One region of the Streptomyces sp. NPDC012466 genome, then DNA from elsewhere that is predicted to be linked to it. Evidence: riboswitches for the same ligand, from Rfam matches in the RefSeq annotation. Region 1 holds a riboswitch; the other holds the start of a gene.

The links. Region 1 has a riboswitch for thiamine pyrophosphate ahead of ACFY9E_RS30395 (thiamine ABC transporter substrate-binding protein). Riboswitches for the same ligand answer to the same signal wherever they lie in the genome.
Region 2: it holds a riboswitch for thiamine pyrophosphate, as region 1 does, so the genes downstream of both, thiC (phosphomethylpyrimidine synthase ThiC) here and ACFY9E_RS30395 (thiamine ABC transporter substrate-binding protein) in region 1, are expected to answer to the same signal.

The regions. Positions count from the first base shown of each region.
Region 1 covers NZ_JBIBEQ010000009.1:98,491-102,558, reverse strand. The annotation lists gene ACFY9E_RS30410 (SRPBCC family protein) at 1-353, shown strand, start outside; gene ACFY9E_RS30405 (hypothetical protein) at 388-543, opposite strand; gene rlmN (23S rRNA (adenine(2503)-C(2))-methyltransferase RlmN) at 638-1,744, shown strand; TPP riboswitch at 1,784-1,890, shown strand; gene ACFY9E_RS30395 (thiamine ABC transporter substrate-binding protein) at 2,015-3,052, shown strand; gene ACFY9E_RS30390 (ABC transporter permease subunit) at 3,091-4,068, shown strand, end outside.
Region 2 covers NZ_JBIBEQ010000003.1:185,825-189,892, reverse strand. The annotation lists gene ACFY9E_RS13225 (SsgA family sporulation/cell division regulator) at 5-439, shown strand; gene ACFY9E_RS13220 (YibE/F family protein) at 788-1,996, opposite strand; TPP riboswitch at 2,723-2,912, shown strand; gene thiC (phosphomethylpyrimidine synthase ThiC) at 2,905-4,068, shown strand, end outside.

The DNA.
Region 1 (4,068 bases):
GCGCCGTGTCCGCGGAGCGTCTCGACGAGGGGCCCGTCGGCGTCGGCACCAAGGTCCGCGTGACCCGGCACGTCGGCCGCCGCGTCATGCCGATGACCATGGAGGTCACCGAGTACGACCCGCCCCGCAGCTGGGGCATGCGCGGCGTCGACGGCCCCGTCCGTGCCCACGTGCACGGAGAGGTCGAACCCTACGACCAGGGCCGCCGCTCGCACGTCACGATCGACATGCACTTCGAGGGCCACGGCATGGGCAAGGTCATGGTCCCGCTCGTCGTACGCCCCCAGGTCCGCAAGGAACTCCCGCGCAACGAGCAGCTCCTCAAGGACCGGCTGGAGCACACGGGCGGGTAACGCGCTTCGCCCTCGGCGGCTCCGACGGCTCCGCTCAGCGCCGCCGGGGGAACTTCCAGCCGTTCTGGCGCAGCTTGAACAAGACGAACACCCCGCACAGGGCCCACACTCCGAGGAAGGCCCACTTGAACCACGGGGGGCCCTGCCACTTTTCCGCCAGCTGCACCGATGCCGCGTAGAAGGACGTCATCCCTCGCGCGTGCCCTGCGGTATGGGCAGGAACACTCGGTTCCGCCGGCCGGGGCCGCGGGTCACATGAATCGATCTGCGACACTGGTACAGCCATGCCTAAGCCCGGAGAACTCACTTTCGTCGCCCCGCGCGGAGCCAAGAAGCCGCCGCGGCATCTCGCCGATCTCACTCCTGCCGAGCGCAAGGAGGCCGTTGCCGCTGTCGGGGAGAAGCCGTTTCGTGCCAAGCAGCTCTCGCAGCACTACTTCGCGCGGTACGCGCATGATCCGGAGCAGTGGACCGACATTCCGGCCGGTGCTCGTGGGCGGCTGCAGGAAGCGCTGCTGCCCGAGCTGATGACCGTCGTGCGGCATCTGTCGACCGACCAGGGCACCACCCGCAAGACGCTGTGGCGGCTGTTCGACGGGACACTCGTCGAGTCCGTGCTGATGCGTTACCCGGACCGCGTGACCATGTGCATCAGCTCGCAGGCCGGATGCGGGATGAACTGCCCGTTCTGTGCGACCGGGCAGGCCGGTCTGGACCGGAATCTGTCCACCGCCGAGATCGTGCACCAGATCGTGGACGGCATGCGGGCCCTGCGGGACGGGGAGGTCCCCGGCGGTCCCGCGCGGCTCAGCAACATCGTCTTCATGGGCATGGGTGAGCCGCTCGCCAACTACAACCGGGTCGCCGGCGCCATCCGGCGGCTCACCGACCCCGAGCCCGACGGGGTGGGCCTCTCGCAGCGCGGCATCACCGTCTCGACGGTCGGGCTCGTGCCGGCCATCCACCGGTTCTCCGACGAGGGCTTCAAGTGCCGCCTCGCCATCTCGCTGCACGCCCCCGACGACGAGCTGCGCGACACCCTCGTGCCGGTGAACACGCGCTGGAAGGTCCGCGAGGTGCTGGACGCCGGCTTCGAGTACAGCGCCAAGTCCGGCCGGCGGCTGTCCATCGAGTACGCGCTGATCAGGGACATCAACGACCAGGCGTGGCGTGGTGACCGGCTCGGCCGGATGCTCAAGGGCAGGCCGGTGCACGTCAACCTGATCCCGCTGAACCCGACGCCCGGGTCGAAGTGGACGGCTTCCCGGCCCGAGGACGAGAAGGCGTTCGTGGAGGCCATCGCCGCCCATGGTGTGCCGGTGACGGTCCGGGACACCCGTGGTCAGGAGATCGACGGGGCGTGTGGTCAGCTGGCGGCCACCGAACGGTAGTCTGACCGTCGTAAGCACACCCTCGTATTCGACATCTGCATATTCCGACAGGGGAGCGCCACAGCGCTGAGAGTGCGGCACACGGCCGCAGACCCTCCGAACCTGGCCCAGGTCATTCTGGGTAGGGAGATCGGTCACCACTCGAGCTGTTGCGCCCTGCCCGGGACCCCGGAAGTCCCGGGCAGGGCCGCGTCTTCTCCTGGTCACTCCAGGAGGAATCCAGTGAGCATCAACGCAAAGCGGCTGACGGCGGCGGTCGTCGGGCTCGGCATGGCCGGCACACTCGCCGCGTGCGGGTCGTCCGACGGCGGTCAGGGGTCCGGCGACTCCAAGACCGTGACGCTCGTCAGCCACGACTCGTGGGCCGCGTCCAAGGACGTCATCGCGGCCTTCGAGAAGCAGTCCGGTTACAAGGTCGACTTCCTGAAGGACGGCGACGCCGGGCAGGCCGTCAACAAGGCCATCCTGACCAAGGACAACCCGCAGGGCGACGTCTTCTTCGGCGTCGACAACACCCTGCTGTCCCGCGCCCTCGACAACGGCCTCTTCCAGTCCTACGCGCCCAAGGGTGCGGACCGGATCAAGGCCGAGTACCGCGTCGACCAGGAGCAGCACCGGGTCACGCCCATCGACACCGGCGACATCTGCGTCAACTACGACAAGAAGTACTTCGCCGACCACAAGCTGCGGCCGCCGCGCACCTTCGACGACCTGATCAAGCCGCAGTACAAGAACCTGCTCGTGACCGAGAACGCCTCCGCCTCCTCACCCGGGCTCGGCTTCCTGCTCGGCACGGCCGCCAAGTACGGCGACGACGGCTGGGAGAGCTACTGGAAGAAGCTCAAGGCCAACGGTGTGAAGGTCGTCGACGGCTGGGAGCAGGCCTACAACGAGGAGTTCTCCGGCTCGGCCGGCGGCAAGAAGGCCAAGGGCGACCGGCCGCTCGTCGTGTCCTACGCCTCCTCGCCGCCCGCCGAGGTCGTCTTCGCCGACCCGAAGCCGAGCACGGCGCCGACCGGGGTCGCCGAGGGCACCTGCTTCCGGCAGGTCGAGTACGCGGGGCTGCTCAGCAACGCGAAGAACACCAAGGGCGGCAAGGCGTTCCTGGACTTCCTGCTCACCGAGCGGTTCCAGCAGGACATGCCCATGAACATGTTCGTGTACCCGGTACGCGAGGGCGCCCAGGTGCCCCCGGAGTTCGTGAAGTACGGGCCGCAGGCGAAGGACCCCGAGACCATGGACGCGGCGAAGATCGCCGACCACCGCGACCAGTGGGTCAAGTCGTGGACCTCACTCGTACTGAAGTAGCCGTTCGGCGGCGGGGCGCGGCGGCGCGGTTCGGTCTGCTGGCCGTGCCCGTCGCGTTCTTCGCGGTCTTCTTCGCCTATCCCGTCGCCGCGATCGTCGCGCGCGGCCTGAAGGCCGACGGGACCTGGCACCTCGGGCGGATCGGGGACGTGCTGGCGCAGTCCGACGTCCGGCACGTCCTGTGGTTCACCACCTGGCAGGCGGTGGTCTCCACCGCGCTCACGTTGCTCGTCGCGCTCCCCGGCGCGTACGTCTTCGCGCGCTTCGACTTCCCCGGCAAGCAGGTCCTGAGGGCGGTCGTCACCGTCCCGTTCGTGCTGCCGACGGTCGTCGTCGGTACGGCGTTCCTGGCGCTGGTCGGGCGGGGCGGGCTGCTCGACGAGCTGTGGGGCGTACGTCTGGACACCACGGTGTGGGCGATCCTGCTCGCGCACGTCTTCTTCAACTACGCGGTCGTCGTCCGCACCGTCGGAGGGCTCTGGGCGCAGCTCGACCCCCGGCAGGAGGAGGCCGCACGGATGCTCGGGGCGTCCCCGCTGAAGGCCTGGCGGCAGGTCACCCTGCCCGCGCTCGCCCCGGCCGTGGCCGCCGCCGCGCTCATGGTCTTCCTGTTCACCTTCACCTCCTTCGGCGTTGTGCAGATCCTCGGCGGGCCCACCTTCTCCACCCTGGAGGTGGAGATCTACCGGCAGACGTCCGAGATCTTCGACCTGTCCACCGCGGCCGTGCTGACCATGATCCAGTTCGTGGCGGTGGGCGCGATCCTCGCGGTGCACGCCTGGACCGTGCGACGGCGGGAGACCGCGCTGCGGCTGGTGGACGCGTCCGCGACCGCGCGCCGGCCCCGTGGCGCGGGGCAGTGGGCGATGCTCGGCGGGGTGCTCGGCACCGTCGCCTTGCTGCTCGTGCTCCCGCTGGCCGTGCTGGTGCAGCGGTCTCTGGATGCGCCGGACTTCGGCTACTACCGGGCGCTGACCCGCGAGGACGGGGGAGTGTTCCTGGTCCCGCCGATCGAG
Region 2 (4,068 bases), on a different contig from region 1:
ATCGATGCGCGAGTCCGTGCAAGCAGAGGTCATGATGAGCTTTCTCGTGTCCGAGGAGCTCTCCTTCCGCATTCCGGTGGAGCTGCGCTATGAGTCCAGTGATCCCTATGCCGTCCGGCTGACGTTCCATTTGCCCGGTGATGCCCCCGTGACGTGGGCTTTCGGGCGGGAGTTGCTGATCGACGGGGTCGGCCGGCCGTGCGGGGAGGGCGATGTGCGGGTCACGCCCGTCGAACCCGACGCGCTGGGCGAGGTGTTGATCAGGCTTCAGGTGGGCAGCGACCAGGCGTTGTTCCGGTCGTCGACGGCACCGCTCGTCGCTTTCCTCGACCGTACGGACAAGTTGGTGCCGCTGGGCCAGGAGGGCTCGCTCGCCGACTTCGACGCCCACCTGGACGAGGCCCTGGACCGCATCCTCGCCGAGCAGAGCGCTGGTTGAGGCATGGGCCCGGCGGCACGGTGGAGGAACGCTTCACCGGATGCCGCCGAGCCATGCAGGAACGCTTCTTCCTGCGATGGTCGTATGACCGGGCGATCTTCTCGCGGTAGGGCGGACGCTTCCGCCGCCGGAGGTGGTGCAGGCGGGTGTGGTGGAGGCGCCGGAAGCGCGGGACACGGCTGAGCCGCCGGCGGCACGGGAAGCGGCCGAGGCCGAGGCGCCCGGGGCCCAGGCGCCCCGAGGCCGCAGCCCGCAACGGGGTCTGAGCGCAGGGCCTCTTCCCCCGCTGCCCGAGGCCTTCGCGGGGTTCCGCCCAGGCCCGGGCCACCTGCGGCAGGCGCAGAGGAGTCAGCGCTTGCGGCGCCGGCCCCTCCCCCCGCGCGCCGGGGCCGTTGAGGCGGCCTCCGCGGCGGGCTCCGCTCCCGGGCGGTCGGCCGAGACCACCAGCGCCGCCAGGGCCGTGGTGACCGGCACCGAGGCGACCAGGCCGATCGAACCGACCAGCGTGCGCACGATCTCCTCGGCCACCAGTTCGCTGTTGGCGACCGTCCCCACACTGCTCTGCGCGATCGAGAACAGCAGCAGCAGCGGCAGCGCCGCGCCCGCGTAGGCGAGGACGAGTGTGTTGACGACCGAGGCGATGTGGTCGCGGCCGATCCGGATGCCCGCGCGGTAGAGCCCGCGCCAGCCCATCGACGGGTTGGCCTCGTGCAGTTCCCAGACCGCCGAGGTCTGGGTGACCGTCACGTCGTCGAGTACGCCCAGCGAGCCGATGATGATGCCGGCCAGCAGCAGACCACTCATGTCGATCGTCGGATAGAGGCCGTGGATGAGGCCGGTGTTGTCGTCGGTGTTGCCGGTGAGCGCGGCCCAGTCGATGAACACCGAGCCGAGGATGCCGATGAGCAGCAGGGAGATGAGTGTGCCGAGCACCGCCACGGATGTCCGGGCGGACAGGCCGTGACACAGGTACAGGGCGATGAGCATGATGGCGCTCGCCCCCACCACCGCCACGATCAGGGGATTCGAGCCCTGCAGGATCGCCGGCAGGATGAAGAAGTTCAGCACCAGGAAGCTCATGGCCAGCGCCACCAGGGCCATGACACCTCGCAACCGCCCGACGACCACGACGGCGAGTGCGAAGATGCCGGCGAGCAGCCCCAGGGGCAGACGGCGGTTGATGTCGGTGACCGAGTACTGGAGGTCCTTCGGCGCGGAGGGCTCGTAGGCGACCACGACCTCCTGGCCCTCGTGCAACTGGCGGGACTGGTCCGGCTGGACGATCTCGGTGAACGTACGGCCCTTGTCGTTGCCGCTGTCGACCCGGATCGTGGCCCTCTTACAGGTGCCCTTCTCCTCCTGCACCGCCGAGGAACCCTCCGCGGTGGAGGTGTCGCCGGTCGGCGGAACGCCCGAGGCGCCGGCCTCCTTGCAGCTCACCTCGACCACCTTGGTGACCGTGGCCTCCTGCGTCTGCCGGTCGAAGCCGACGCCGGTGCGTTCGTGCGACGGGGCGCCGCCCGGCCACAGCACGGCGAGACCGACCAGCACTGCCACGGCGAACGGGATCAGGACCGCCGCGATGACCTTGCGCAGATGCAGGGAAACGGGCGTCGCCGGACCGTGGTTGTGACTGTGGGAATGACCATGGCCGCCCCCCGGTGCGGAGCCGGGGCCGTGGCCGTGTCCGTCGCCCCCACCGTGGTCGTTGCCCCCACCGTGGCCGTTCCTGTCACCTCTGCCAGGCCCGGAACCGCGCCCGCCGCCGGGGCCGGAGCCCTGCCCGCCGCCGGGGCCGGAGCCCTGCCCGCCGGTGGGGCCACCGTGGCCGCCACCGGAAGAACCGGCACCCGGGCCGCCGCCGGAGCCCGGCCCGTACTCTCCGCCGGGACGAGAACCGTACTCACGGCCAGGACCGGAGTCGTACCCGCCGCCGGAGCCCGAGCCGTACTCATCGCCGGAGTCCGATCCGTACCCGCCGCCGAAGCCCGAGCCGTATCCACCGCCGGAGCCGGAACCACGCTCACCGCCGCCTCCCGGGCCGAAGCTCCCGCCGCGCCCGTAGCCAGGCCCAAGGCCCTGTCCCTGAGCCTGCTCCTGCCGGGCCCCGGCGGCGCCGTCATGGCCGTCACCACGGCCGTTGCCGTTTCCGGCGCCGGATCCGCGGGGCGACTCGGGTGGGGGGTAGGGGGGACGCTGCGTCGTGGTCACCGACCGATCATCGCAAGAACGAGGGGGGCCCTCTGTTCACCGCGCCAGAATTGCCGCTAGCGTGGAGGCACCTTTTGTACACGCGGGAGCTCGGAGCACCGGGCTGAGAGGGCGCTGACCTCCGTCCCAGCGATGTTTCACATGAAACATCGCCGGAGTCGAGTGATGTTTCACACGGAACGTCGCCGGACGGAAGCCGCTGCGTCGACCGCCGAACCTGTTACCGGGTAATGCCGGCGTAGGGAGTAGGTCTCATGACCAGCAAGGACGCACGCACGCCTGCCTCCGTTCAGGACGAGAAGTCCGAGGAGGCCGGGAAGTCCATCGGCTGGCACAAGGCGTATGTCGAGGGCTCTCGCCCTGACCTGCGCGTGCCGGTCCGTCAGGTGCACCTCACCAACGGCCAGTCGGTCACGCTGTACGACACGTCGGGCCCGTACACCGATCCACTCGTCGACACCGACGTCCGCAGGGGCCTGTCGCCGCTGCGCGAGAACTGGATCATCGCCCGCGGCGACACGGAGGAGTACGCGGGCCGCCCCGTCCGTCCCGAGGACGACGGCATCAAGCACACCTCGCCCCGCGGCGGCCTTCGTAACCTGGACGCCGTCTTCCCCGGCCGGCCGCGCCAGCCCCGCCGGGGCAGGGAGGGACAGGCGGTCACGCAGCTCGCGTACGCCCGGCGCGGCGAGATCACGCCCGAGATGGAGTACGTGGCCATCCGGGAGAACGTGGCGCCCGAGGTCGTGCGGGACGAGATCGCCGCGGGCCGGGCCGTGCTGCCGGCCAACGTGAACCACCCGGAGATCGAGCCGATGATCATCGGCAAGCGGTTCCTGGTGAAGGTCAATGCCAACATCGGCAACTCGGCCGTGACGTCCTCCATCGAGGAGGAGGTCGAGAAGATGACCTGGGCGACCCGCTGGGGCGCCGACACGGTGATGGACCTGTCCACCGGCCGCAACATCCACACCACGCGCGAGTGGGTGCTGCGCAACTCTCCCGTCCCGATCGGCACCGTGCCGCTCTACCAGGCTCTGGAGAAGGTCGACGGCCGGGCCGAGGAGCTGACCTGGGAGATCTACAAGGACACGGTCATCGAACAGGCCGAGCAGGGCGTGGACTACATGACGGTCCACGCGGGCGTGCGCTTGGCGTACGTGCCGCTGACGGCGAACCGCAAGACCGGCATCGTCTCCCGCGGCGGCTCGATCATGGCCGCCTGGTGCCTCGCGCACCACAAGGAGTCGTTCCTGTACGAGAACTTCGAGGAGCTCTGCGAGATCCTCGCCGCGTACGACGTCACGTACTCGCTCGGCGACGGTCTCAGGCCCGGATCGATCGCGGACGCCAACGACGAGGCCCAGTTCGCGGAGTTGCGCACGCTCGGGGAACTCAACCGGATCGCGAAGCGTTTC